One region of the Serratia sp. NA_112.1 genome, then DNA from elsewhere that is predicted to be linked to it. Evidence: predicted binding sites of a transcription regulator. Region 1 holds the regulator's gene; each other region holds the start of a gene.
The links. The regulator CRP, encoded in region 1, controls carbon source genes, mostly activating them, when cyclic AMP is high. The targets are predictions, from matches to a motif close to ATGTGANNNNNNTCACAT.

Region 1 (7,350 bases):
GGGTCACCCAATCCGCGCCACTGTGTCTGATTTGGGCCCGCTGCTGCTGGGGCGTTTGCTGGATCTGAACGAAGTGCAAAGTGGCGTGCTGCAGTTGGTGTTCAAAATTGCCGACGATAACGCGCTGCTGTTGTTGGACATGAAAGATCTGCGTGCCATGGTGCAGTACGTGGGTGACAACGCCAAACAGTTCCAGACCCAATACGGCAATATTTCTTCGGCTTCGGTGGGCGCTATCCAGCGTGGGCTGTTGACGCTGGAAGAGCAGGGTGCCAACCAGTTCTTCGGCGAACCGATGCTCGACATCAACGACCTGATGAAAACCGATGCCAATGGCCACGGGGTGATTAACCTGCTGGCGGCGGACAAACTGATTAATCAGCCGAAGCTGTATTCGGTGTTCCTGCTGTGGCTGCTGGCCGAATTGTTCGAACACCTGCCAGAGGTGGGCGACCCGGAACAGCCAAAGCTGGTGTTCTTCTTTGATGAAGCACATCTGCTGTTCAATGATGCGCCGGCGGCATTGCTGACTAAAATCGAGCAGGTGGTACGCCTGATCCGCTCCAAAGGCGTCGGCATCTACTTTGTGACCCAGAACCCGCTGGATATTCCGGACAGCGTGCTGGGTCAGCTAGGCAACCGCGTACAGCATGCGTTGCGTGCTTTTACTCCTCGCGACCAGAAGGCGGTGAAGGCGGCGGCACAAACCATGCGTGCCAATCCGGCCTTCGACGCCGAAACGGCGATCACCGAACTGGGCGTAGGCGAGGCGCTGGTGTCGTTCCTGGATGAGAAAGGGCGGCCAAATGTGGTGGAGCGAGCGATGGTGATCGCACCGGAATCCAAAATGGGCATGCTGGGGGCCGAAGGGCTGAACAGTGCGATCAACAAGTCGCCGCTGTATGGCCGCTACGAGGACATGATTGACCGAGAATCCGCTTATGAGAAGTTATCTTCGTCAGGTTTTGCTACCGTCGGCACGCCGCAACCGGGTCAGCCGGCGCAGCAACCACAGGCGCAGCAGCAGGCGGGCGGTGGCTTGATGGGCGGTCTGAACGATATCCTGTTTGGTTCCACCGGCCCGCGCGGTGGCAAGCGTGACGGTATCGTCCAGACCGCCGCCAAGAGCATGGCGCGCGACCTTGGCCGCCAGATCCTGCGTGGGGTGCTGGGGTCGATTATGGGCGGTCGCAAAAAGTAAGCTGAAATTATCGCTGGCGGCAGTATTGCAGGGGCGTTGTATAATGCACCGGTGTCAATCGGGGCGAGCCCCTTACTATGCTGTTTGTTGGAACCCCTATGCTGCTGCTAATCGATAACTACGATTCTTTTACCTATAACCTTTACCAGTACTTCTGCCAATTAGGTGCCGAAGTGCTGGTGAAGCGTAACGATGAACTGCAACTGGCCGATATCGAAAGGCTGGCCCCGCAGCATTTGGTTATCTCCCCTGGCCCTTGCACCCCAAACGAAGCCGGCATCTCGCTGGCAGCTATTCGGTATTTCGCCGGCAAGCTGCCGATCCTTGGCGTTTGCCTGGGGCACCAGGCACTGGGGCAGGCCTTTGGCGCTAAGGTAGTGCGTGCCCGTGAGGTAATGCACGGTAAAACCTCGGCGATCCGGCATTTCGACAGCGGTATTTTTCACGGGCTGAACAATCCGTTGACCGTGACCCGCTACCACTCGCTGGTGCTTGAGGCCGCTACTTTGCCGGACTGTTTTGAAGTGACGGCCTGGAGCGAGCGCGACGGCGTACACGATGAAATTATGGGGATCCGTCACCGCCAACTGGCGCTGGAAGGGGTACAGTTCCACCCGGAGAGCATCCTTAGCGAGCAGGGCCACCAGCTGTTGGATAATTTCCTTAAAAGTTAATTGGTTAAGTTTTTTTTAACTGCGAAGACGATTTGCGTTTGCCCTTTATTGGTTTTTTATGCATATTTTGTGATTATATTCTCACTTGATCGCAACCAAAAGACTGAGTCAAATTCAGGGTGGGCCCCATAATGACCGAAAAATCCGCAGTTAACCGCAGTACCTTTGACCAGGTTATCCTGCCTGTTTATGCACCCGCGCAGTTTGTTCCGGTCAGGGGCAAAGGCAGCCGCGTGTGGGACCAGCAGGGGAAAGAGTATATCGATTTCTCAGGCGGCATTGCGGTGACGGCGTTAGGGCACTGTCACCCGGCTTTGGTCGAGGCGCTGAAACAGCAGGGCGAAACCCTGTGGCATACCAGCAACGTTTTTACTAACGAGCCGGCGCTGCGTCTGGCCACCAAGTTGATCAACGTCACCTTTGCCGACCGGGTGTTTTTCGCCAACTCCGGCGCAGAAGCCAACGAAGCGGCCTTCAAGCTGGCTCGTCATTACGCCATTACCCGCCACAGTCCGTATAAAACCAAAATCATCGCGTTTTATAATGCTTTCCACGGTCGCACGCTATTCACCGTCTCGGTGGGTGGGCAGGCCAAGTATTCGGATGGTTTTGGGCCAAAACCGGCTGACATCGTGCACGTCCCCTTCAACGACCTGGCGGCGGTGAAAGCAGTGATGGACGACCACACCTGTGCGGTGGTGATGGAACCGATCCAGGGGGAAGGGGGCATTACCCCGGTTAACGCCGAATTCCTCAAGGGAGTACGCGAACTGTGCGACAAGCACCAGGCGCTGCTGGTGTTCGACGAAGTGCAAAGCGGCATGGGGCGCAGCGGCAAGCTGTTTGCCTATATGCATTATGGTGTGGCGCCGGACATTCTCACCACGGCCAAAGCGCTTGGCGGCGGTTTCCCGGTCAGTGCCATGCTGACCACCGAAGAGATCGCCTCGGTGATGCAGGTCGGTGCCCACGGCACCACTTACGGCGGTAATCCGCTGGCCTGTGCTGTGGCGGAAGCGGCGTTGGACGTGATCAATACGCCGGAAGTGCTGAGCGGCATTGAGTTGCGTCATGGGTTATACGTGCAGGCGTTAAAGAAAATTGGCGAGAAGTACGGTGTTTTCAGCGATATTCGCGGCATGGGCCTGCTGATTGGCGCTGAATTAACACCGCAATACCACGGCAAAGCGCGCGATTTCCTGACCGCAGCTGCCGCTCGTGGGCTGATGATCCTCAATGCCGGGCCAAATGTGATCCGCTTTGCCCCTTCGCTGGTGGTGGAAACCCAAGACATCGACCAGGGTATGGCGCTGTTTGAGCTGGCGGTGCAGGACGTGATTAACGCTTAATTTGCTATTTGCTGCATGGTTAACCGGGCGCCGTGTGGCGCCCTTATTCATCGCGCAGTTTGCGTTTCAGCCAGATGCCGTGGTGTGGGCGTTGGCTCCAGGCTAATGACGAGATGGTATGCATGACGCTCAGGTGCGAAAGAATGCGCCGCAGGTGGCGCTCCATTTCGGTCACCGGCATCTCAGGGTGCAAATCCGGCGGCTGCATAATGCTGTTGCCACTGCTCGGCCCGTCGTACTCCAGCCGTTGCTGGCAGCTTTGCAGCGCAATCTCGCAAGATTGCAGATACTCCTCCGCCAGCTTTGGCGTCAGCATATAGTGCTCGCGCGCCAGGATAGTCATTGCATTCAGATGCTCGACAATAAACTGGCTGTGCGTCACCCACAGGCGCATATCCGCCAGATAGTTCGATTCAAACCCCGGCTCCTGCATGGCCTGATTCAGCGAGGTGAATAACGCATTGTGCGCCTGATTGACCTGCATACGTGCGTAGGCCAGTGCACTGGGATCTGGCTCTTGCTCTTCCAGCAACAGACGTAATGCCTGCTGATCGTTTTCCAGCGCCTGATGGGCATTCTTGCGCAGTAATCCGCTTTGCCACTGTGGCCACAGCCAGATGGTACTGCCGAACACCAGCACGCAGCCGATCAGCGTGTCGATCAGCCGCGGCACCAGGAAATGTGTGCCGTTGAGGGCCAGCAGTTGCAGGGTGTAGACCGCCGTCACCGTAAAACCAATAACCGCCAATCCGTAGTTTTTACGTGAAACCAGATAGGCCAGCAGCGTAATCACCAGCATCACGCTCAGGGTCTCGGCTTCGGGCAGTTGTAATTGCAGCAGACCGGCGGCGATGACGAGTCCGGCCAGAGTACCGAGCGCACGGTGCTGGATGCGCACCCGGGTGGCATTGTAGCCGTTCTGGCTTACCAGCATGATAGTGAGCAGGATCCAGTAGGGTTTCGGCAGGTTGAACATCATCCCGAGGCTGCTGCCTGCCGCCAGCGTGACGCCTAATCGTGCCGCATTACGCATGGCATTGGATTTGAACGACAGATAACTGACCAGCGCCGGCCAAAACGGCAGGCGGTTTTGATTGGCCATCAGGTCACGCCGGTAGAGTGGATGCTGGGTACGCAGCAGGCGGGCGATGCGGCTGAAGTGGTAGTAGCAGAACTGCCCAACCGGATTCTCCGGGTGCTGTGCCGCCACTTTTTCCAATGCTGTCAGTTCATTGCCCATATTGAAGCGTTGCGAATGTTGGTGGTAGAGAATATCGTGCGCCACCGTGCGCAGCCGATTGGCAATTACCTGCGCATTGCGGCGGATAATGGCTTCGGCCTGGCTCTGTTCTACCAGTTTTTGCACCTCTTCCGGCAGGTGCAGGCTGACGGTGATGTGTTCCTGCAAATCCAGCGCGACCTGGAAGGTGCGTTGCAGGCGCTTTTGTTCGAGATTGCTGGCATGGGGGAGAAAATTAAGTTGTTGATACAGCAAGGTGATCAGATCCATGACCTTTTGCTGGCGCACCAGCAGGGGAGGTAATGCGGTCTGCGGGTCGGTGTGCTGGGTCAACAGCGAATATTTGGCTTCGAAGTAGTCCGCCAGTTCCAGATAGAGCTGATTAAGCGACTCGCGCATCGGCTGTTCTTTCCACAGCTTGAACCAGAACCAGGTAAACAGGCCGTACCAGGCCGTGCCCACGATATATAACACCGGCGCGTGCCAAAGCGGCACCGTACCGGCCATGCTGAGGGAGAAGATGGCGGCAACTAGCGCAGCAGGCAGCAGACGGGCGTGTAGCGGGCTTATTTCACCGTTGACACCGAGCAGCAGCGCCAGGCCGAGCATCAGTATCGGCAGCGGCAACTGCCACAACAGAGCTTGCTGCAGCAACAAACTGCTGAATGCAAACAGTGAACCGCCGACGATCAGGCGTTTAAAGAAGCGTTTATGAGGCGTGTCCAGCCCGGCGATGTTGCAGCAGGCGGGAACCAGGGAAAATAGCAGGCCGTATTGTAGTTGGCCGATCAACAGCCCGAGCAGAACCGGCAGGCACAGCACCAGCGTTTGTCGTAGTGCGTAATTAACTTCCGGATGATAAATCAGTCGGCGCCACATGATGACTAGGGGCATAAAAAAACGGCGCGAATTATCGCGCCGTTTTTTCAGTGATTAACGGGTGCCGTAAACGACAATAGTTTTGCCGTGGGCGGAGATCAGGTTTTGATCTTCCAGCATTTTCAGAATACGACCAACGGTTTCACGTGAGCAACCGACGATCTGGCCAATTTCCTGACGGGTAATTTTAATCTGCATACCATCCGGGTGGGTCATGGCATCAGGCTGTTTCGCCAGGTTCAGCAGGGTTTGCGCGATGCGGCCTGTAACGTCCAGGAAAGCAAGGTTACCCACTTTCTCAGAGGTGATCTGCAGACGGTTTGCCATCTGAGCTGACAGGCGCATCAGGATGTCCGGGTTAACCTGAATCAACTGGCGGAATTTCTTGTAGGAAATTTCAGCCACTTCACAGGCGGTTTTCGCCCTAACCCAGGCGCTACGCTCCTGACCTTCTTCAAATAATCCAAGCTCGCCGATGAAATCCCCCTGGTTAAGGTAGGACAGGATCATCTCTTTACCTTCTTCATCCTTAATCAGCACCGCGACGGAGCCTTTGACGATGTAGTAAAGCGTTTCGGCTTTTTCACCTTGGTGAATCAGCGTACTTTTGGATGGATATTTGTGGATATGGCAATGAGACAGGAACCATTCGAGAGTAGGGTCTGTTTGCGGTTTGCCGAGAACCATTCGCTGTTATCCTCTGTTGTTATCGCTGCCTTGTGTCACAGGGGTCAGAGTTCCCTGTAAAACGTGCTGTCGCCGTTGTTTTAATGGTAGCTGGCAGCAGGTTTTGAGGCGTGTCATAAATATACGCTGTCGCTCTAGCATATTAACTTGCCGGGAGAGCTGCAAGCTACATTCTGTTAACATACCGGTAAAGGAGCCTTTCCCTGGGAGTTTCCCTGAAATCAGTGTCCCGGAAAGATTTATTGCGGCTCTGTTTGTAGCACAGAGTGAGGCGGGTGTCTTGTGTTGTCTCGCTTCAGCATGATTAGCATCAGGTTCCGTTGCCAGTTTCTATGCGAAAGCGTAGTCTGATTTTAAGAAATTAACCGGAGTGACCAGCATGCAGGCAAGAGTTAAGTGGGTGGAAGGGTTGACGTTTCTGGGCGAATCCGCGTCTGGCCATCAGGTATTGATGGACGGCAACGCCGGCGATAAAGCGCCCAGTCCGATGGAAATGGTGCTGATGTCGGTGGGAGGATGCAGCGCGATAGATGTGGTGTCGATCCTGCAAAAAGGACGCAACGACGTGCGTGATTGCGAGGTGAAGCTGACCTCTGAAAGGCGCGAAGAAGCGCCACGGTTGTTTACCCATATCAACCTGCATTTCATCGTCACCGGTAAAGATTTAAGTGACAAAATTGTTGAGCGCGCGGTGAATCTTTCCGCCGAGAAGTACTGTTCGGTGTCATTGATGCTGAGCAAGGCCGCCAGCGTGACCCACAGTTTTGAGATCCGCGCGGTGTCCTGATAGATAAAGGGGCGCGGTCCGTTGCCGCGCTCCGGTAAGTTAGCCGATTTTTTTGCCTTCCAGCAGTTGCTGCACCAGCGGCGCCATAATCAACTCCATTGCCAATCCCATTTTGCCGCCCGGCACCACCAGCGTATTGATATGCGAGATAAAAGATCCCTGCAGCATCGCCAGCAGATAAGGGAAATCGATCTGATCCAGGCCGCGGAAGTGGATCACCACAAAGCTCTCGTCCAGCGAGGGGATCGCCTTGGCGGCGAACGGGTTGGAGGTATCTACCGTCGGCACCCGCTGGAAGTTGATATGGGTGCGCGAAAACTGCGGTGTGATGTAGTTGATGTAGTCTTCCATCGAACGCACCACTGAATCCATCACCGCTTCACGGGAGTGGCCACGCTCGCCGGTATCGCGAATTAACTTTTGGATCCATTCCAGGTTAACAATAGGCACCACGCCGACCAGCAAGTCGACATGCTTGGCCACGTCGTTGTGTTCGGTCACTACGCCGCCGTGCAGCCCTTCATAAAACAGCA
Region 2 (7,350 bases), on a different contig from region 1:
GGTACTGGCCAACGGCCAGCCAATCGACATCAGCGCCAGCGTGGTACCGGCTTCCAAAGGGGTTCCGCCCATCACGCCCTGAATAAAGGTCGGCAGAAAGGCACTGATACCCATCATCGCCGCGCCAATCACCAGACCGCCAATATTACCGGCGACAATCACCCGGCTTTGCCATAACGCCAACGGAAACAGTGGCTCCGGCGCTCGCCGTTCCTGACGGATCAGCAACCTCAGCGAAACGGCCGCCAACGCCAACAACGGCAGCACCCACCAACCGAGGTTTTCGGCCTGCAGCAGTGACAGCAACAGCGCGGTAACAAACAGCGTCAGCCAGGCGGTCCCCGCCAGATCTAGCGCGTGTTTACGCACCTGTTGGCGAGAAGGCAGATAACGAGCCAGGAAAAACATCGCCAGCAGACCGATCGGCAAGTTGACCCAGAATACCAGCGCCCAGGGCAAGTGCTGGACGATAAACGCCCCCAGCAACGGCCCAATAATCGCTGATACACCCCAAACGCTGGAAATATAGCCCATCACCTTGGGCCGCTCGGTAGGGCTGTAGATATCACCAATAATGGTGGTCGCTGTTGGCATAATCGCCCCGGCCCCCAGCCCCTGCAACAGCCGAAAACCAATCAGCCAGTACATGTTCGGCGAGAAACCGCACAGTACCGACCCCAGTAAAAACAACGACGCGCCAAAGAAAAACACCCGTTTGCGCCCCAGCAGGTCCGCCAACCGACCATAAATGGGAATGGTGATGGCCTGCGCCAAAAGATAGACCGCGAATACCCAACCCAGCAGGGAAAAGCCGCCAAGATCGCCGATGATGGTTGGCATCGCCGTGGCGACAATGGTCGCCTCTATGGCCGACATGAACATCGCCAACATGCAGGCAATCAGGATTAAGGGGCGATGAGCGATTGGAGCAGGTGTGTCGTTATTTGTCATAGCGTTATTACAAACCGTGGATTCTTGTTTGCCTTAAATTATACCAGCCGAATTAGAGCTTTCCGTTACCGGTGTCTATTTCCCTGTTTTTACAGGCGATAAACGCACCATTTGAACTAAGCGTGACGGTGTAACAAAAATTCCACTCGTGGCTCGCCGCAACGAGCAAACCGCGATGCTGCTGGCGAATCTGTAAATATTCACTGGCCTTCGGCCGGGCCGGCAAGCACAATGTTCAGCTGAACCTTTCATTTTTCTCACGATTTTACTGACGCATGAAACGATTGGTCCACCTGCACCACTATCGCGCCCTGCTGCGCCGCCTGTTTATCGCCATCTTTCTTGGTATTGCCGCTGCGTTGGTGGTCTGGCTGTTTCACCGAGCGATGCTCGGGCTGGAATGGTTACTGCTCGATCACGAAGAAGGTAGCCTGGTGGCCGCCGCCGCTGCGTTACCTGGCTGGCGTAGAGCGTTAACCCCGGCGTTGGGTGGGCTGGCGGCCGGCCTGTTATTGTGGGTTTATCAGCGCTATCAGCACCAGCGACAGGTTGCCCCAACCGACTATATGGAAGCGATTGAAACCGGTGATGGCCGCCTGGACGTTAGCGCCAGCCTGGTGAAATGCCTGGCCTCACTGCTGGTGGTCTCCAGCGGCAGCGCTATCGGCCGCGAAGGCGCGATGATCCTGCTGGCGGCATTGGTAGGCTCCGTCTTTGCCCAGCGCTTCACCCATGAGAAAGAGTGGAAGCTGTGGGTGGCCTGCGGTGCCGCAGCCGGTATGGCCAGCGCTTATCATGCCCCATTGGCCGGCAGTCTGTTTATCGCCGAAATTCTGTTTGGCACCCTGATGCTGGCCTCATTGGGGCCGGTGGTGATTGCCGCCGTCAGCGCCCTGCTGGTGACCAATTTGCTCAACGGCGGTCAGGCGCCGCTGTATCTGGTAGAACCGCTGCCTGCCCCTTGGCCGGTGCAATATCTGTTGATGGCGCTACTCGGCGTTTTGGCCGGGGTCTGTGGCCCGTTGTTCCTGTGGGCAATGTCTTCTTCCGGTCGTGCATTCCGTTCGCTACGGCTAAAACCGCCGCTGCAATTGGCATTAGGTGGACTGATTGTCGGGCTGCTGTCGCTGCTGTTTCCTGAGGTATGGGGCAATGGCTACAGCGTGGTGCAGTCGCTGCTCAGTGCGCCGCCCGGCGTATTGCTGGTAGGCGCCATTCTGATCTGCAAGTTGCTGGCGGTGCTCGCCAGCAGTGGCTCCGGTGCGCCTGGCGGTGTGTTCACGCCAACGTTGTTTGTCGGGGCGGCGCTCGGCTCGCTAGTTGGGCAACTCTGCACCATCTGGCCGGAGCTGGGCAGTGCGGTACCGATTCTGATGGCGTTAACCGGCATGGCAACGCTGTTGGCGGCCACCACCCACGCGCCGATTATGGCAGCGCTGATGGTGTTCGAAATGACCGGGGAATATACCCTGCTACCGGGTATTTTGTTGGCCTGTGTGATCGCCACCACCGTCTCACGCGGCTTACGTTCGGTGTCGGTCTATCACAATGCCTAGCGGTTTAGCAGTGGCGAGATATCCAGATAGCGCGCCAGTTCACGCTGTTCGGCACGTGGCAGATAAGGGATTTCACCCAGCAGCGGCGCAGGAATGCGTTGCTGCATCGCATCGATAGTTTCGGCGTAGTGTGCCAGCCCCGGATTGATGCGGTTCGCAACCCAGCCCAGCAGCGGCAAACCGTCATTTATGATCGCCTGCGCCGTTAATAAAGCGTGGCTGACGCAGCCCAGTTTGATCCCCACCACCAGCACCACCGGCAGTTGTTCCTGAATGACCCATTCGGCGTAAGGCCGCATATCGTTCATCAATACGCGCCAGCCGCCGCTCCCTTCTACCACCACGGTATCGGCTTTGGTGAACAAATGTTGTAGCCCACTGCTCATCACGCCGTAGTCGGTATCCTTGGTAGATTGCGCGTGAAAGACCTCTTCCAGACAGGTAATGGGATTAATTTCCTGGTACGACAGCGCCATGGTCGAAGATGCCTGCAACACCAAAGCGTCTTTATTGCGAAGGCCTTCGCTGGTTTCCTGACAGCGCGTAGCGACAGGTTTGTAGCCGGCCACAGAACGGCCCTGCGCAGCAAGCGCCTGTAATAAAGCGCGGGAAACCACGGTTTTACCGACATCGGTATCCGTACCTGTAACAAATAAACGCGTTAACATGAATTAATTGCCCCGAGATGCACCGTTAACCAAAAAGTCGCCAAGAATGTGGCGAAAGCGACGAACGGGAAAAGTCTAGAGGATGCCGGGGAGACGGGGCTTGAGGTAGCTCAACCTTTTGTCGTTAAACGATAAGAATTACTGATTGGTGAAAGGCTGTGCCCCATGATTGACCGTGGCACCGTCGCAGCCCCAAAAAACCGTAATCAAGGCGGAGGATGCTGGGCATAGCGGGTCTACGTTCAAGGCCGACAACGCAGAGTACGGCTTTTTGGGGCGCAGCCTACCCTTGCAGCAACTGCACCAGCAGCGAACCATTGTATAACGCTTCTTTCACCAGTGCCGCGCCGGGCATGGTGCCTTTATTGAAGAACTGAGTGGGCTCCACCTGAATCTGCTCACTGTAGGCCGGTAGCGATTGCTGACGTATACAGGAGGCAATGGCCGGATGTAGAATTTCTGCCGCCCGGTTCAGCGGGGAACCGACCAGGATTTTTTCCGGATTGAACAGGTTAACCATGATCGCCAGGATGCGGCCCACGCTGTGCCCCACCCCAAGGATAATGTCTTTCGCCAGTTGGTCGCCCGCCAGCGCCGCATCACACAGAGACTCGACCGTCAACGGTGCCCCGTGCAGGCTGGAGCTCATTGAGCTTCCGAGGCGCGCACGAGCAATTTCCAGCATATTTTCGATGCTGGCGACGGTTTCCAAGCAACCGTGATTGCCGCAGTAACAGCGTTTGCCGTAAGGATCGACCTGGGTATGGCCAATCTCGACCACGCTGCGGCTACCGGCATGCAGCACCCTGCCACCGGTGATCACCCCAGCGCCAACGTTGTGGTCGATCACCACCTGAATCACGTTTTGGCTGCCGCGCGAAGCGCCGTATAAGGCTTCGGCCATGGTCCAGGCGCTGATGTCGTGTTGCAGGTAAACCGGCAGACCGGTACGCGTTTCCAACGCCGGGCCTAATGGCATATCTTCGACATCGTAAAACGGCATACGGTGTACCACGCCGGAAATCGCGTCAACCATGCCCGGCAGCGTAATGGCGATCGCCGTCAGGCGTTCAAGCTTGCTTTGATGGCGGATAAAGAACTGGTCGACTTCAGCAAGAATGCGTTTTAACAGTGGGTCGGGGTGTTCAGCGGCCAGTGGCAACAACTCCTCCACCACCAGTTTGCTGCTGATATCGCGCAGCGCCAGCGTAATGGTGCCACGGCTGATACGGGCGGAAAGGTAGTGCCAGGCTTCGGTGTCCAGCACCAGCCCAACCGCCGGACGACCACGGCTGCCGACTTCCTGGAACTCGGTTTCTTTAACCAGATGGGCTTCCAGCAGTTCACGGACGATTTTGGTGATACTGGCGGGAGCGAGCTGCGCCCGTTTTGACAGTTCGATGCGCGAAATTGGGCCCAGTTGATCGATTAGCCGATAAACTGCCCCTGCATTTGTTTGCTTGATTTGATCGATATGCCCAGGCTGCCCAACCGCAATCACAAACCTGCTCCTACTATTTTTCGCGCTTCTAAATAAAGACTATCGGCTATGGTGGGGCTTTTGTAATACAGCGTCAACTATTTGATTCGTTATGTGATTTGCTGCACAAATTCACCCTACTTTGCCTGCGGATTGCGTTTTATTTACCCAGTTGGCTTTCAGGGTAACAGTAACGCCATCAGGGACTTGGCCGCAGCTGTCAGGGGGCGTTGGCGATGATGTACCAACCAAACTTCGGTCGTCGCCTCAGGTTCCGCCAGCAGTAAATATTGCACCCCGTCGATTTTAACCCGTGCGAAAGACGCCGGCAGAATCGAGATGCCCAATCCGGAGGAAACCAGGCCGATAATGGTCATCGCCTCACCGACTTCCTGGGTGATATAAGGGGTGATCCCCGCTTTGGCCAACAGCGACAAAATCTCGTCATGCAGCGCGGTTCCCACTTCACGGGAGAAAAAAACAAAAGGTTCTTCCGCCAGATGGTGGAAGCGTAACGTACCGGGTGCCACATGGGTTAACGGATGCCCTTCCGGTACCACCGCCACCAGGGGTTCACACAGTAAAAGCTGATGCTTTAACACGTCCGGTAAGCGGGTGTTGCGCATCACGCCCAGATCCAGCTCGCCATTGAGTAAGGGTTCAATCTGCTGCTTGGTGTTCACTTCACGCATCTTGATATGCACCTGTGAGTGCTGCTGACGAAAAGCTCGCAGACTGCGCGATACCACGCTGATAAAGGGGGCCGACGAGGTGAAACCTATGGTCAATTCGCCCAGTTCGCCACGTTCCAACCGTGCTGCTTTCTCGGCAGCGCGATTCACCTGATCGAGCACCTGATAGGTCTCTTTCAGAAACAATTCCCCCGCCTGGGTCAGGCTGACATTGCGGTTGTTGCGCGCCAGCAGGCGTGCGCCGACCATTTCCTCCAGCGCCTGGATTTGCTGGCTGAGCGGCGGCTGAGAAATACGCAGACGTTCTGCGGCACGACCAAAATGCAACTCTTCCGCCACGGCGACAAAATAACGCAGATGCCTCAATTCGATATTCATACTTTAAACATCTCAATTTTAATTATTAATATATTAGACAAAAAACTGCCCTCTCCCTATGATTTTGTTAATTCATAATGTGTTGATATATACCCGATGTTCGGTAAGGAAAGACTGTGACAACCCCTGTGCGCTCTGCGGCCGATATGCCGTCGACGCGGGCCGCCAACGATAACGCGGCCACTGCGCCAAAAACCCAACGTTCCACCCTTAACAAACTTCCCTACATCGAACGCGGAACACCGCAGTTTATGCGCGTCACTCTGGCGTTATTTTCCGCCGGCCTTGCCACTTTCGCCTTGCTGTATTGCGTGCAACCTATCCTGCCAGTTCTGTCTCAGGACTTCGGCATCTCCCCGGCACAAAGCAGTCTGTCGCTGTCGGTTTCTACCGGGCTATTGGCGATCGGTCTGATGTTTACCGGCCCGCTGTCCGACGCCATCGGCCGTAAATCAGTGATGGTAGTGGCGCTGCTGCTGGCGGCTATTTGCACCCTGATTTGCGCCTTTATGACCAGTTGGCATGGCATTCTGCTGATGCGCGCACTGATTGGCCTTTCGTTAAGTGGCGTCGCCGCCGTTGGCATGACCTACCTGAGCGAAGAGATCCATCCCAGTTTTGTCGCCTTTTCGATGGGACTGTATATCAGCGGTAACTCCATCGGCGGTATGAGCGGCCGCCTGGTGACGGGGGTGCTAACCGACTTCTTCTCCTGGCGGGTATCGCTGGCGGTGATCGGTCTGTTCGCGCTGGCCGCGGCCTGCATGTTTTGGCGCATTTTGCCCGAATCAAAACATTTTCGTGCCAGTTCATTGCGTCCGCGCACCCTGCTTATAAACTTCCGCCTGCATTGGCACGACAAAGGCTTACCGCTGCTGTTTGCCGAAGGTTTTCTGCTGATGGGCAGTTTTGTCACCATGTTCAACTATATTGGCTACCGCCTGCTGTCGGAGCCTTATCACCTCAGCCAGGCGATAGTAGGTCTGCTGTCGGTGGTATACCTGACCGGTTCTTACAGTTCGCCGAAAGCCGGTGCTATGACCTCACGTTTCGGCCGCGGGCCGGTGCTGTTGGCGTCGACCCTGATAATGCTGATCGGGATCCTGATTACCGCACTGGCACCGGTAGCGGTTATTTTTATCGGCATGATGCTGTTCACCGCCGGTTTCTTTGCTGCCCACTCGGTTGCCAGCAGTTGGATTGGTCGCCGCGCGCGCCGCGCCAAGGGCCAGGCATCTTCACTTTACCTGTTCTGTTATTACGTGGGTTCCAGCGTCGCCGGTACCCTCGGTGGCGTGTTCTGGCACAGTTTCGGCTGGAATGGCGTGGTGGCCTTTATCAGCGTGATGCTGTTGCTGGCCCTGTTGGTGGTGCATTACCTGAAGAAACTGCCGGAAGCGACCCGCGTTTAATCCCTGCCTTACCGCCTGCACGAGAGGCAGGCGGTAACACCCCTAAAAACGCTGCCTGGCTGGACAGCTCGGTATTGCCGTTAACACCGTTGCTGATGTTGCCCTTTCGTTTATTACCCTCTTATTGTATGTTGTAACTAAAATAGGAACGCGTGATGGATAAATACGATTTAATCGGTAGGATGAATGCTTGCTTCAGCGAACTGGAACAGG
Region 3 (7,350 bases), on a different contig from region 1:
GCCACAACCTGGCCGAAGACATTGCCCGCGATCTCTACGGTATGCTGCATAACGATCCGGACATCACCACCAACGTCTACCGCAACGACGACTGGTACATCAACCGCGAAAGCCCTGAACAGAAAGAGTTTTTCCAGGAATCGATTTTCCAGTACCAGTTGTTCGAACCGGGCCTGTTGGAAACCGACGGCGTGTGCAAGGTGTACTTCACCTGTGACGATCATGAAAAGCTGTTGCCGCTGGAAGATGCCATCAATGCGCGTTGGGGAGATCGGGTTAACGTCAGTTTCTCGTTCCCAACTTGTCTGGAAGTGATGGCCGGTGGTGTGTCAAAAGGCCATGCGCTGGAAGAAGTAGCCAAGATCATCGGCTATACGCTGAAAGAGAGCATTGCCTTCGGCGACGGCATGAATGACCTGGAAATGCTGTCGATGGCTGGCAAGGGTTGCATCATGCGCGACGCGCATCAGCGCCTGAAAGACAAGCTGCCGGAGCTGGAAGTGATTGGCTCCAATGTCGATGACGCGGTGCCGCATTATCTGCGCAAGATGTTCCTGGGTTGATATGAACAGGGCGCCTTGCGGCGCCCCGAACGGTATTACTTGTGCTGGTTCTGCTTTTGCAGGAATTGCACGCCCTTGTCAGGGAAATCGGTGAACACGCCGTCAACGCCTGCCTGATTGTAAATCACGTCATACAGCTGATTTACGTCGGTAACGTAGTCCGGCAGTGCGTCTGCACGGATGGTGAAGGGATGCACCGCCAGCTTGTTGGCATGGGCTTCTTTCACCATATCGGTCAGTACCACCTTGCCCGGTTTGGATTTCTCAGCCACCACCAGCATGTGGTAGTCCGGCCCAATGCCATCGGCATACTGGGCGATTTGTTTCATCGCACCCGGCTTGAACATCCAGTCATAGTCATATTCCACCCATTTGCCATCGGCCTTCTGCTCATAGGTTTCCTGCCATTTGTTATAGGCAATCAGTTGGACCAGCTTCAGATCCATGCCCATCTTCGGCTCTAGCTCGGTTTTAATCCGCTTCAACTCGTTGGCGTCGAAGCATTGCAGATAAACGTTGTCACCCTTGCCGGTATAACCGTACTGCTTCAGCACCGCCAGCACCTTGCTGGAAATATCCTTGCCTTCCTGCTTGTGGAACCATGGCGCTTTGATTTCCGGGTAAATACCGATGTTCTTGCCGGTTGAATGGTTCAGACCCTGCACAAACTCGATCTCTTCCTGGAAGGTATGGACGCGGAAATCGGATTTACCCATCGGGAAGCGGCCAGGGTAACCCTGCACTTTTTTACCGTTTTCAATCTCGAAGCCTTCGGTGAACTTCAGCGATTTGATTTCCGGCAAGGTAAAGTCGATGGCGTAATAGCGGCCGTCTTTGCGTGCGCGGTCCGGGAAACGTTCGGCTACGTCGGTGACGCGATCGAGATAGTGGTCATGCAACACCACCAGCTCGTTGTCCTTGGTCATCACCAGATCCTGCTCGAGGAAGTCTGCACCCTGCGCGTAGGCCATAGCCTTCGCCGGCAGCGTGTGTTCCGGCAGATAGCCGCTGGCGCCACGGTGGGCGATCACCACCTTGTCGGCAGCCTGTGCAGCGCTGACCATTGAGGTGGCCAGGATAATCCCTGTTAGCAGGGCTTTGACTTGAGTCCGCATATTGTTGTTCTCCATGTTGTAGGTGCCAGGTAATAAAAAGGCCGCAGCGCGGCCTTTAAATAATGCGAAAGTTGTATGACGCTTAACCGCGTTTGTTGGCAGCGATTTCCGCGTGGTGTTTTTTCTCGCTCAGCATGGTCAGCAACAACAGCACAACCGCACCGATGCTACCGCCAATCATCACCATAAAACCGCCGTCCCAACCGAAGTAGTCAACGGTGTAGCCGACGATGGCGCTGGCTGCAACAGAGCCGCCCAGGTAACCGAACAGACCGGTGAAGCCTGCGGCGGTGCCGGCGGCTTTCTTCGGCGCCAGTTCCAGTGCGTGCAGACCGATCAGCATCACCGGGCCGTAAATCAGGAAACCGATGGTGATCATACAGGCCATATCGATGCCAGGATTACCGACCGGGTTCAGCCAGTAAACGACGGTGGCAATGGTCACCAGCGTCATGAAGAACACACCGGTGGCACCACGGTTACCCTTGAACACCTTGTCCGACATCCAGCCGCACAGTAGGGTGCCCGGAATACCGGCATACTCGTACAGGAAGTAAGCCCATGAAGACTTGTCCAGCGCGAAGTGTTTCACTTCTTTCAGGTAGGTCGGTGACCAGTCCAGAATGCCGTAACGCAGCAGATAAACGAACACGTTGGCTACGGCGATGTACCACAGCAGTTTGTTCGGCAGGATGTACTGCATGAAGATCTGCTTGGCCGTCAGCTCTTCTTCCGCTTTCTCGCTGTAGTCGTCCGGGTAATCGTTTTTGTATTCTTCGATCGGCGGCAGGCCACAGGATTGCGGGGTATCACGCATCAGGGCGAAGGCGATCAGAGCAACCAGGATGGCGCCGAAGGCCGGCATATACAGCGCTGCATGCCAGTCGTTGAACCAGGCCATGCCCAGCAGGAACAGCAGTGGCGGCAAACCGCCACCCACGTTATGGGCGCAGTTCCAGACCGAAACGATGCTGCCGCGCTCTTTCTGCGACCACCAGTGCACCATGGTACGACCACATGGCGGCCAGCCCATCCCCTGGAACCAACCGCACAGGAACAGCAGCACGAACATGACCGCGATGCTCGAAGTCGCCCATGGCACGAAGCCCATGAACAGCATCACCGCAGCAGCCAGGATCAGGCCGGCGGGCAGGAACACGCGTGGGTTGGAGCGGTCAGAAACCGACCCCATGATGAATTTGGAAAAACCGTAGGCGATGGAAATACCGGACAGGGCGAAACCGAGGTCGCCGCGGCTGAAGCCCTGGTCGATCAGGTAAGGCATGGCCAGGGTGAAGTTCTTGCGCACCAGGTAGTAGGCGGCATAACCGAAGAAAATCCCCATAAAAATTTGCCAGCGCAATTTACGGTACAGCGGGTCGACTTTGTCGACCGGCACACGGGAAATGTGTGCTGCCGGCTTAAAAATACTCAACATGAGCGCCTCCGATGGCTTTATCTAGTTATCACATCAATATGATCTTTTACGTTCATTTGATGATTGAGCGGATATCGAATGTGGTGTTTTTTTGTTCCATAACGAGCGTCATCCTAGTCAAATCAGCCTGGTGTCGCTGTGATGAATGGCGCATTTGTTACACTTTTATGAAACACCGGCGGATTTTGAGCGATTCGTTAACGTTATGAAATAGAAAAACGCCTGAAAATCGTGATTATGATCACATTCATGGTTTTTTGTGGACATTTGGTTTTCGTTTTGAGTTCGTTATTGTTCCTTATCAAACAAAGCCCCCAATGAATGTGGCTCAATAGGTGAATAACTACAGATTCTGAGAGAGTCTCATGAGCAGCCATTCATCGGATAACGAAACGGATGTGATCATCATTGGCGGTGGTGCGACCGGTGCGGGCATTGCTCGTGACTGCGCGCGCCGAGGCCTGCGTTGTATACTGCTGGAGCGTCACGATATCGCTACCGGTGCCACTGGGCGCAACCACGGGCTGCTGCACAGTGGAGCACGCTATGCGGTGACCGACGGCGAGTCGGCGCGTGAATGCATAGAAGAAAACCAAATCCTCAAGCGCATTGCGTACCATTGCATCGAGCGTACCGATGGGCTGTTTATTACGCTGCCGCAGGATTCTCTGGCCTACCAACAACAGTTTATTGCCTCCTGCCACAGTGCCGGTATCAACGCCGAAGCGATTGACCCACAGTTGGCGCTGCGTCTGGAGCCAGCGGCCAATCCGGCGCTGATCGGCGCGGTTCGCGTGCCGGACGGCACTGTCGATCCCTTCCGTCTCACAACCGCCAATATGCTCGATGCCCGAGAGCACGGTGCGCAGATCCTCACCTATCATCAGGTGGTCGGTTTACTTCGCGCTGGCGATCGTGTAACCGGAGTGCGTGTTTTCGACCATCAATCTGCGCAGCGCTACGATATTCATGCCGAAGTGGTCGTCAATGCCGCGGGCATCTGGGGCCAGCAGATTGCGGAATATGCCGATCTGCGCATTCGTATGTTCCCGGCCAAGGGCGCGCTGTTGATCCTCGGCCATCGCATCAACAACATGGTGATCAATCGCTGCCGCAAACCGGCGGACGCCGATATTTTGGTGCCGGGCGACACCATCTCGGTGATTGGCACCACCTCAACCCATATTGATTATGACCAGATCGACAACATGCTGGTGACGCCGCAGGAAGTGGACATTCTGATCCGCGAGGGGGCGCTGCTGGCGCCGGAGCTGGCGCAGACGCGTATTCTGCGAGCCTATGCCGGTGTGCGGCCACTGGTAGCCAGTGACGACGACCCCAGCGGCCGCAACGTCAGCCGTGGCATCGTGCTGCTCGATCATGCCAGCCGCGACGGCCTGGAAGGCTTTATCACCATTACCGGCGGCAAGTTGATGACCTACCGGCTGATGGCGCAGTGGGCGACCGATAAAGTGTGTGAAAAGCTCAGGTTGGATAGCCCCTGTACCACCGCGCAGGAAGCCTTGCCCGGCTCCCGTCAGTCGGCGGAAGAAACGGTGCGCAGCGTGGTTTCCCTGCCTGCCAGCATTCGCGGCTCGGCGGTTTATCGCCACGGCGACAGGGCCAGTCAGGTACCGGCCGGCGATCGGCTGGATAACAGCCTGGTGTGCGAATGTGAAGCGGTCACCGCCGGTGAAGTGCGTTATGCGGTGAACTCCCTCACCGTCAATAACCTGCTCGATCTACGCCGCCGTACCCGTGTCGGCATGGGCACCTGCCAGGGGGAGCTCTGCGCCTGCCGTGCCGCCGGGCTGTTGACGCGTTTTAACGTCACTACCCCGCAGCAGTCTATCGATCAGCTATCGCATTTCCTTAACGAGCGTTGGAAAGGGGTGAGACCGATCGCCTGGGGCGATGCGCTACGTGAAAGTGAGTTTACCAGCTGGGTTTACCAAGGATTGTGCGGGCTCGATGCCCGAGGGGATCAGGAGGCCGATGATGCGATTTGACGTAGTGGTGATTGGCGGCGGACTGGCAGGCATGACCTGCGCTATCAGGCTGGCGGAACAGGGCAAGCGCTGCGCCGTGGTCAGTTCTGGCCAAAGCGCACTCTATTTTTCATCCGGATCGCTTGATCTGCTGGCGCAGTTGCCCGATGGCACCCCGGTGGAATCACCGTTGATGGCGCTACCGGCACTTGCGCTACAGGCACCACAGCATCCTTATTCGCTGATGGGCGCTGAAAGGGTAGCCGGACTGTCGGATGACGCGGCCCTGCTGTTGCAACGTTGTGGTTTGAGCCTGCAGGGCAGCAGTGAACGTAATCATCTGCGAGTGACTCCGCTGGGTACGCGCCGGGCTACCTGGCTTAGTCCACAGGCTATTCCGGTCACGCCGTTGGACGGCGAACTGCCGTGGAAAAATATTGCAGTGATCGGCATTGAAGGATTTTTGGATTTTCAGCCGCAGTTGGCCGCCAGTTCCCTGACGCAAACCTTGGGTATCAAGGCTGAAGTCGCTTATATGCACTTGCCGGCGCTGGATCGGCTGCGCAACAACCCCAGTGAGTTCCGGGCGGTGAATATCGCCAGAGTGCTGGACCTGCCGGAAAACCTGACGCCGGTGGCGGAAGAAATGCGTCGGCTGGCCGCTGATGCCGAGGCGATTTTTCTGCCCGCCTGTCTGGGGCTGGAAGATGATAGCGCACTGGCCGCGTTGCAGGCGGCGCTGGGTAAACCGATTCTGCTGTTACCGACGTTGCCGCCTTCGGTTCTGGGTATGCGCCTGCATCAGGCGCTGCGTTCGCGTCTGCAGCAGCTGGGCGGCGTTTTTATGCCGGGTGACAGCGTGCTGCGGGCAGATATTGACGCCGGGCAAGTCACTGGCCTCTATACCCGCAACCATACCGATATCCCGCTGCTGGCGCAGCAGGTGGTGCTGGCCAGCGGTAGTTTCTTCAATAACGGGCTGGTGGCGGATCTTGACGGTATACGTGAACCGGTATTTGGGCTGGATGTCGACAGTCGTGCGGATCGCGCAGACTGGAGCCATCGCAATCTATTTGCTCCGCAGCCCTATTTGCAATTTGGCGTACGTACCGATAACCGGCTGCGTGCCTTAAGGCAGGGGGAGCCATTGAGCAACCTGTATGCCATCGGCGCAGTGACCGGCGGCTATGATCCCCTGCAGCAGGGCTGTGGTGCGGGTGTTTCGCTGCTTGGGGCGCTGTACGTCGCGCAACAGATTGCGGCACAGGAGGAGCGTCCATGAGCCTGCACAAAGATAATAGTTTTGAAAACTGTATCAAATGTACCGTCTGCACTACCTATTGTCCGGTGGCCAAGGTGAATCCGCTCTATCCAGGGCCAAAACAGGCGGGGCCGGACGGCGAGCGCCTGCGACTGAAGGATCCGGCGCTGTATGATGAGGCGCTGAAGTATTGCACCAACTGCAAACGCTGTGAGGTGGCCTGCCCGTCCGACGTCAAAATCGGCGACATCATTCAGCGTGCCCGTGCCGACTTTGCCCAGACCAAGCCCACGCTGCGTGACGCTATCCTCAGCCATACCGATCTCATGGGCTCGTTGTCGACGCCGTTTGCGCCGATTGTTAATGCCGCTACCGGGCTTAAACCGGTGCGTGCCCTGCTCGACAAGGCGCTGAAAATTGACCATCGGCGTGAATTGCCAAAGTACTCGTTTGGTACCTTCCGCCGCTGGTACCGTCAGCAGGCGCAGGCCCAGCAGCGTTATGCCGATCAGGTGGCGTTCTTCCACGGCTGCTTCGTCAATTACAACCATCCGCAACTGGGCAAGGATCTGATCAAGGTGTTCAATGCGATGGACATCGGCGTGCAGTTGCTCAAGCGGGAGAAATGCTGCGGTGTACCGCTGATCGCCAACGGCTTTATTGCCCAGGCAAAAAAACAGGCTAAGGTTAACGCCGAATCGCTGCACGAGACGGTACTGGAGCGGGGGATCCCGGTAGTGGCGACCTCCTCGAGCTGTACTTTTACCCTGCGTGACGAGTACCCACACCTGCTGGACGTGGACACCTCGGCGGTGCGTGAACGCGTGGAGCTGGCGACGCGCTACCTTTACCGCCTGATCAATCAAGGGCGTCAGTTGCCGCTGAAGCACACGCCGTTGCGGGTGGCTTATCATACGCCATGCCATATGGAAAAAATGGGCTGGACCGCCTATACGCTGGAGCTGTTACGGCAGATACCGGGGTT
Region 4 (7,350 bases), on a different contig from region 1:
TCAGCATTGGGTCTTGATCTGCAACTGCTGCACAACGCCCGTTGGTGGGTTTCGCAAAATGCGCGCGTGCCCGAATTTACCTCTGACAGGAAATCACTATGATTGCCGTTATTTTTGAACTGCAGGCCGCCGACGGCCAGCGCGAAACCTATCTTGAGTTGGCGACTGAATTGAAGCCACTGTTGGCAGAGATAGACGGATTTATTTCGATTGAACGCTTCCAAAGCCTGGCCGATCCGCAGCGGCTACTGTCACTGTCTTTTTGGCGTGATGAAGCGGCAGTCCAGCAGTGGCGCAATATCGAGCAGCACCGCGCCGCACAAAAACGTGGCCGCCATGGCGTGCTGGCACAGTATCGCCTGCGGGTGGCGGAGGTGGTGCGTGACTATGGTCTGGATCAACGGGGGCAGGTGCCGCAGGACAGCCGCGGCTATCATGCTGATTGACAATTCTTGGGGGGTATCTTATTGATAGCTTATGAACAGAAACCGTTTTGCATTCGCGCAGATTATTATCACCATTCACAGAGTGGTGGGATAGCGCGTCTGTTTTAAGCGAAAACCCGCCAGCCAGGCGGGTTAAGTGCTTCCTCCTGCTGGTAATTATCCCTTTGGAGGAACCCATGAAAAACCATTCCCCCTCAGTTTTACATATGATGTGTGGCAAAGCCGGTTCAGGCAAATCAACGATAGCGCACAGCCTTGCGCAGCAGCCCCAAACGCTGCTGATGGTCGAAGATAACTGGCTGGCGACGCTGTATGAACAGCAGATGGCGACTTTGCAGGATTATGTTCACTACTCAGCCCGGCTACGCGAAGTTTTGAGCGAGCATATTGTGCAGCTGTTGCGTAATGGGCTGTCGGTAGTGCTGGATTTTCCGATGAATACGCCCGATCGGCGGTTGTGGGCAAGGCAATTAGCCGAGCGAGCTGGCGTTGACCACTGTCTGCATTTTATCGATGTCAGTGATGCATTATGTAAAAGCCGGATAAAGCTCAGAAATGAGCAGGGTGACCATCCCTTTACGTTAAGCGAAGAGACATTCGATCTACTTACTCAGTACTTTGTTCCCCCCGCAGAAGAAGAGTGTTTGAGCGTTATACGCTATTCCTGAGCGTCCCGTAATAAGGCAGGCCCTTATGTGGGCGCTGCCTTATTCATCGGGTTATCAGAAAGGCTTGGTCGGCAGGTATTTACCGTCGAGGGTGATTACTGCGCGTTCGCCACCGTCCGGGTCCGGTACCTTTTTGATATCCAGCTTGAAGTTAATGGCGCTGATAATGCCGTCGCCAAACTGCTCATGCACCAGGGCTTTCAGCGTGGAACCGTAGATCTGCACCATTTCGTAGAAGCGATAAATGGTCGGGTCGGTCGGCACGCCGCCGGGGATGCTGCCGCGTAGCGGAATGGTCTGTAACAAGCGAATGGCGTCCTCATCCAAATCCAACTTCTCTGCCACCACGCGGGCGGCCTGTTCCGGCAGCGGATGCTGGCCGAGCAAAGCGGCGGTGACGAACGCCAGGCTTAACCCGGTGCCCTGGTTAATCGCTTCGAAGGTCAGGTTTTTGCGGATCTTGGCCATCATAATGGTGTCGGTCAGGGTTTCGCGGGGGGATGAGTAGTGCAGTGACTGAGTCATAATGTTTCCTTAATAAATGAAATTAAAAGCGTGATACGGCAGGGGTTGCCGTGACCTCAGGATTTGTGGCCAGCGGAATAAAACGGCGGGTTTCGCCATCCAGCGCTTCAATGCCGCCGCTGGCGATGTCATACACCCAACCGTGCAGCTTCAACCGGCCTTGTTCAAGCGCCAATGCCACCGATGGGTGGGTTTTGATATTGTTCAGCTGTGCGATGACGTTCTCACGCACCATCGAATTGACTTTCTCGCTGTCGGATGCATGCTGATAAGCCTGATTGACCGCCTTGGCGGAGTCGGCATAGCGCAGCCAGTTAGCCACGGTCGGCATATGTTCCAGACACTGGCAGGTGGCGATGGCGGTCATTGCGCCACAGTCGGAATGCCCGCAGATCACGATATCTTCAACCCCGAGCGCAGCGACGGCATATTCCACCGAGGCGGAGACCCCACCGGGTTCCGGGCCGAACGAAGGCACGATATTGCCAGCATTGCGGATCACGAACAGGTCGCCCGGTTCGCGCTGGGTAATCAGTTCCGGCACCAGGCGGCTGTCGGAACAGGAGATAAACAGGGTGCGCGGGCTCTGCTGGGTCGCCAGCCGTTGAAACAGTGCCGTGCGTTCGACAAACGCCTCGCGCTGGAACTTCAAAAAGCCTTCAATAACCTCTTTCATACTGTCTCCATCAGGGGGCTGTTAAGCGATGGATGTATCTTGCGCCGCTCTGGCTATAGGGTCTAAGACCCATTTATAATGATTGTCATAGGAATTACTTATAGTAGGGGCGCTATGCTGTTAAGACATATTCGTTATTTTCTGGCCGTTGCCGAGCAGGGCAACTTCACCCGCGCTGCCGAAGTGCTGCACGTCTCGCAGCCCACGCTGTCACAGCAAATCAAACAGCTGGAGGAAACGCTGGGTACGCCGCTGTTTGATCGCAGTGGCCGTACGGTGCGCCTGACCGATGCCGGTGTGGCCTGGATGCGCTATGCCCGTCTTGCGTTGCAGGATCTGGATGAAGGCGTACGCGCGATCCATGACGTGGCGACGCTGGAGCGCGGCAATCTGAGGTTGGCAATGACGCCGACCTTTAGCGCCTATCTGGTTGGCCCGGTTATCGATGCCTTTTATCGGCGTTATCCGGGCATATCTCTGAGTATTCAGGAAATGACGCAGGACAGAATCGAGGCGTTGCTGGCAGAGGACAGGTTGGATTTGGGGATTGCTTTTGGCCAGGCGCAGTCGGTAGATATCGAGGCCACAGACCTGTTTAGTGAATCGTTGAATATGGTGGTTGGCGCAGATCATCTTTTGGCCCAACGGCAACACCCTTTGACGGCGGAGGAGCTTGAACGGCAACCCCTGGCTTTGCTGAGCGAAGATTTTGCTACCCGTCAGTTCATCGATGGTTATTGCCGCCAGCAGAGTATCTGCCCGCTGGTGGCGGTAGAGGCCAATGCGATTGGTGCTATCCTCGAGATTGTGCGCCGTGGTCAACTGGCCACCATTCTACCGGCGGCGATTGCCCAGGCGGATCCGCAGTTGCGGTCGGTGCAACTTGTCGCCGCCTTGCCGGCGCGTCGGGCGGTATTACTGCAACGTAAGAGCGCTTACCGCAGCGCGGCATCGCAGGCGTTTGTAGCGGTTTTACATCAGCAGGATTTGATGTCGGCACATGCCAACCCGGTCTATACCCGTCATACTTGAAGCTGCATCTGTGTTGGCTGCGTTTGCTCACCCCTGTCACTTACCTGAGTAAGCTCCTGGGGATTTACAAACTTGCCGCCTTGATGCAACTCCAATTATTTAGGGTATAAAACCGGTTGAATAGGGAGACTTTTATGAAAATGATTTTTCGCGTTGTGACTTTGTTCGTTGTCTCTTTCTGTTCCTTCTACGGCTATACCGCTGAGCAAAGCAGTGAAGAGACAGAAAATGTTTTATCCAGGGTTAACAACTTCTCTTTGGGAATGAATGGGTTTGTTGGTATTGGCAGCGTTGGCGAGACCGAGTTAATAAAAATCCTAACCTATCAGGATGCGGGAGCCATTTTCTTGCGCATTGCCAAAAATCCGCAGGCAACGCCAGAAGCCAAACTTTATGCCGCCTGTGGCTTAAAAAAGCTTAACAACAACGGCGAAGCCGATTTTGCCCAGGAGTGGGATAAACAGGTTTCGGTATTGAAAGGGGATATTTTAAGGACAGAAAAATTTAAAGAGGTCTATTTCACTATCTTAAAGCATGGCTGCTGGTGAGTGTATTTATTTCCCCTCAATCCGCCGGATGGGATTTACTGCCTCCGGCCTTAAGAACACCGCGTGGTGCCTGGCTTTTTCTGCCACCGCATCATTGCTCAAATTGTCACCAAAACTTCCCGCGATCTCTTATCACCGTTATGGCATAATGCGCGCCAAATCACATTCCTAATGATATGAAGAGCGAGCGCTGTGTTAAGCACTAACAACATTACTATGCAGTTTGGCAGTAAGCCGCTGTTTGAAAACATCTCTGTAAAATTTGGTGGCGGTAACCGCTATGGTTTGATCGGGGCCAACGGCTGCGGCAAATCCACCTTTATGAAAATCCTGGGCGGCGATCTGGTACCGAGCGGCGGCAACGTGTTCCTCGATCCGAACGAGCGTCTGGGTAAACTGCGTCAGGATCAGTTTGCTTTTGAGCAATACAGCGTGCTGGACACTGTTATCATGGGCCACCATGAACTGTGGGCAGTGAAAGAAGAGCGTGACCGTATTTACGCTATGGCCGAAATGAGCGAAGAAGACGGCTATAAAGTAGCCGATCTGGAAGTGGCTTACGGCGAAATGGACGGTTACACTGCCGAAGCGCGTGCCGGCGAGCTGCTGCTCGGTGTTGGCATCCCGGTCGAACAGCATTATGGCCCGATGAGCGAAATCGCACCTGGCTTCAAACTGCGTGTGTTGCTGGCGCAGGCACTGTTCTCCGATCCGGAAATCCTGCTGCTCGACGAACCCACCAACAACCTGGACATCGATACTATTCGCTGGCTGGAACAGGTGCTGAACGAGCGTAACAGCACCATGGTTATCATTTCGCACGACCGTCACTTCCTGAACATGGTGTGTACTCACATGGCGGATCTGGACTACGGCGAACTGCGCGTATATCCGGGCAACTACGACGAATATATGACGGCGGCCACTCAGGCGCGTGAACGTCTGGTGGCGGATAACGCCAAGAAGAAGGCACAGATTAACGAACTGCAGTCGTTCGTCAGCCGGTTCAGTGCCAACGCCTCCAAATCCAAGCAGGCAACCTCACGTGCCCGTCAGATCGATAAGATCCAGCTGGAAGAAATTAAGGCTTCAAGCCGTCAGAACCCGTTCATCCGTTTCGAACAGGACAAAAAACTGTTCCGTAACGCACTGGAAGTGGAAGCGCTGGCCAAAGGCTTCGACAACGGTCCTCTGTTCAGCAAGTTCAATCTGATGGTTGAAGTGGGCGAGAAAGTGGCGGTGTTGGGCCCGAACGGTATCGGTAAATCTACCCTGCTGAAAACCCTGGTTGGTGATGCACAACCGGACAGCGGCAGCGTGAAATGGTCTGAGAACTCCAGGATCGGTTACTACGCGCAGGATCACGAATACGAGTTCGATGATACCCTGACGGTATTCGACTGGATGAGCCAGTGGAAGCAGGAAAAAGACGACGAGCAGGCAGTCCGCAGCGTACTGGGTCGTTTGCTGTTCAGCCAGGACGACATCAAGAAGAAAGTGAAGGTGTTGTCAGGGGGGGAGAAGGGCCGCATGTTGTTCGGCAAGTTGATGATGCAACGCCCTAACATCCTGATTATGGATGAACCCACCAACCACCTGGATATGGAATCCATCGAATCGCTGAACATGGCGTTGGAAATGTACGAAGGCACCCTGATCTTCGTTTCCCACGACCGTGAGTTCGTCAGCTCGCTGGCGACCCGCGTACTGGAAATGACACCGACCAAGGTCATCGACTTTACCGGCAACTACGAAGACTATCTGCGTAGCCAGGGTATCGTGTAACACACTGGTAGGGGCGTTGCATGCAGCGCCTGTAAATTGACCAGTAATCTGAGGCGGGAGCGAGTATTCCCGCCTTTTTTGTGTCTGCTATTCCCCGCCACATACCTCGCACTGCGGATCCTTCGGCAGCTTCATCTCACGGAACTGCATGCTCATCGCATCAAACATCAGCAGTTTGCCGGTGAGTGGCTGGCCGTATTGCGTCAGCAGTTTGATGGCCTCAATAGCCTGCAGAGTGCCGATGGTGCCCACTAAGGGTGCCATTACACCGGCCTCGACGCAGGTGAGGGCGTTGTCGCCGAATAACCGACTCAGGCAGCGGTAACAAGGTTCATCGGCCTGGTAGGTGAAGACGCTGAGTTGCCCTTCCATACGGATCGCCGCGCCGGATACCAGCGGTTTGCGCTGCGCATGGCACAGGCGATTGAGCAGATCGCGTGTTGCCACGTTGTCGGTACAGTCCAGCACCAGATCGTTGGCGGCAATCTGTGCAGTCATCTGTTCATCGTCCAGCTGTCCGTCAACGGCATCAATATGGATATGCGGATTGATGGCGCTCAGCTCGATACGCGCCGAATTAACCTTCTCCATGCCAATGCGCGCGTCGCGGTGCAGGATCTGGCGTTGCAGGTTGGAGAGCGAAACGGTATCGAAATCAACCAGCGTCAGATGACCTACCCCTGCCGCAGCCAAATAGGGCGCAGCGGCGCAACCCAAACCGCCCAGGCCGACAATCAGCACCCGTGCGGCTTTCAGCTTTTCCTGACCGTCGAAGTCGAAACCGCGCAGGATAATCTGGCGGTTATAGCGCAATGCTTCGGCATCGGTTAATTCCGGCAGCATGCTTAGCTCCTCAGCAGGGCGTTAAAGGGTTCAATTTCCACTTTTTCACCCACTGCGACAGAGCCGCGATCGCGCTCCAGTACGATAAAACAGTTCCCCTGGCTGAACGAACTGAACACGTGCGAGCCCTGATGGCCGGTGCTGCTGACTTCCAACTCGCCTTGGGCGTTACTGCTAAATACCCCGCGCTGGAAGTCGAGACGGCCCGGCGCTTTCTTCAACGGCGTCAATGCGCGCGCTTGCAGACGCGGTGGCAACTGCCAGTCGCTGTGACCTGCCAGTTTTGCCAGCAGCGGTTGCACCAACTGGTAGAAGGTCAGGGCGGCAGAAACCGGGTTGCCCGGCAGACCACAGAACCAGGCGTGTTTCAGCTTGCCGAAGGCAAAAGGCTTACCCGGTTTGATTGCCAGTTTCCAGAAGCTGACTTCACCCAGTTCATCGAGCATCTGCTTGGTGTAGTCGGCTTCACCGACCGAAACGCCACCGCTGCTGATCACCACGTCGGCCTGACTGTCCGCCTGATCGAAAGCGGCGCGCAGCGCTGCTTGATTGTCGCGGATAATGCCCAGATCGATCACCTCGCAGCCCAGCTGTTCCAGCATCAGGCGCACCGCAAAGCGATTGGTATCGTAGATTTGCCCTGCCTGTAACGGCTGGCCGACCGGTTGTAACTCGTCGCCGGTGGAGAACACCGCGACTTTCAGCTTGCGCATCACCTGAACTTCGGCAACGCCAAGCGAGGCCAACAGCGGCAATTGCGCGGCACCCAGTCGGACACCTGCGGGCAACACGCCTGCGCCCTGGCGAATATCTTCCCCTGCCAGACG

Region 2: mlc (sugar metabolism global transcriptional regulator Mlc) is a predicted target of CRP. The motif match lies at 4,768-4,785, and genes of this name have one in related genera.
Region 3: glpT (glycerol-3-phosphate transporter) is a predicted target of CRP. The motif match lies at 3,346-3,363, and genes of this name have one in related genera.
Region 4: ACUTQ5_RS03165 (ABC-F family ATPase) is a predicted target of CRP. The motif match lies at 4,044-4,061, and genes of this name have one in related genera.

The regions. Positions count from the first base shown of each region.
Region 1 is NZ_JBQZFO010000018.1:15,073-22,422, forward strand. It holds gene ACUTQ5_RS21220 (helicase HerA-like domain-containing protein) at 1-1,201, shown strand, start outside; gene ACUTQ5_RS21225 (aminodeoxychorismate synthase component II) at 1,300-1,875, shown strand; gene argD (bifunctional acetylornithine/succinyldiaminopimelate transaminase) at 2,007-3,224, shown strand; gene ACUTQ5_RS21235 (YccS/YhfK family putative transporter) at 3,268-5,343, opposite strand; gene crp (cAMP-activated global transcriptional regulator CRP) at 5,398-6,030, opposite strand; gene ACUTQ5_RS21245 (OsmC family protein) at 6,410-6,817, shown strand; gene ACUTQ5_RS21250 (phosphoribulokinase) at 6,857-7,350, opposite strand, start outside.
Region 2 is NZ_JBQZFO010000005.1:16,062-23,411, reverse strand. It holds gene ACUTQ5_RS12405 (MDR family MFS transporter) at 1-951, opposite strand, end outside; gene clcB (voltage-gated ClC-type chloride channel ClcB) at 1,227-2,507, shown strand; gene bioD (dethiobiotin synthase) at 2,504-3,175, opposite strand; gene mlc (sugar metabolism global transcriptional regulator Mlc) at 3,459-4,676, opposite strand; gene ACUTQ5_RS12385 (LysR substrate-binding domain-containing protein) at 4,835-5,725, opposite strand; gene ACUTQ5_RS12380 (MFS transporter) at 5,872-7,137, shown strand; gene tus (DNA replication terminus site-binding protein) at 7,293-7,350, shown strand, end outside.
Region 3 is NZ_JBQZFO010000009.1:59,627-66,976, reverse strand. It holds gene yigL (sugar/pyridoxal phosphate phosphatase YigL) at 1-563, shown strand, start outside; gene glpQ (glycerophosphodiester phosphodiesterase) at 599-1,678, opposite strand; gene glpT (glycerol-3-phosphate transporter) at 1,761-3,116, opposite strand; gene glpA (anaerobic glycerol-3-phosphate dehydrogenase subunit A) at 3,482-5,125, shown strand; gene glpB (glycerol-3-phosphate dehydrogenase subunit GlpB) at 5,115-6,386, shown strand; gene glpC (anaerobic glycerol-3-phosphate dehydrogenase subunit GlpC) at 6,383-7,350, shown strand, end outside.
Region 4 is NZ_JBQZFO010000001.1:627,322-634,671, forward strand. It holds gene ACUTQ5_RS03130 (cytochrome P450) at 1-102, shown strand, start outside; gene ACUTQ5_RS03135 (antibiotic biosynthesis monooxygenase family protein) at 99-446, shown strand; gene ACUTQ5_RS03140 (AAA family ATPase) at 623-1,114, shown strand; gene cynS (cyanase) at 1,169-1,639, opposite strand; gene ACUTQ5_RS03150 (carbonic anhydrase) at 1,662-2,315, opposite strand; gene cynR (transcriptional regulator CynR) at 2,430-3,347, shown strand; gene mchS3 (MchS3 family protein) at 3,482-3,895, shown strand; gene ACUTQ5_RS03165 (ABC-F family ATPase) at 4,088-5,680, shown strand; gene moeB (molybdopterin-synthase adenylyltransferase MoeB) at 5,768-6,523, opposite strand; gene moeA (molybdopterin molybdotransferase MoeA) at 6,526-7,350, opposite strand, start outside.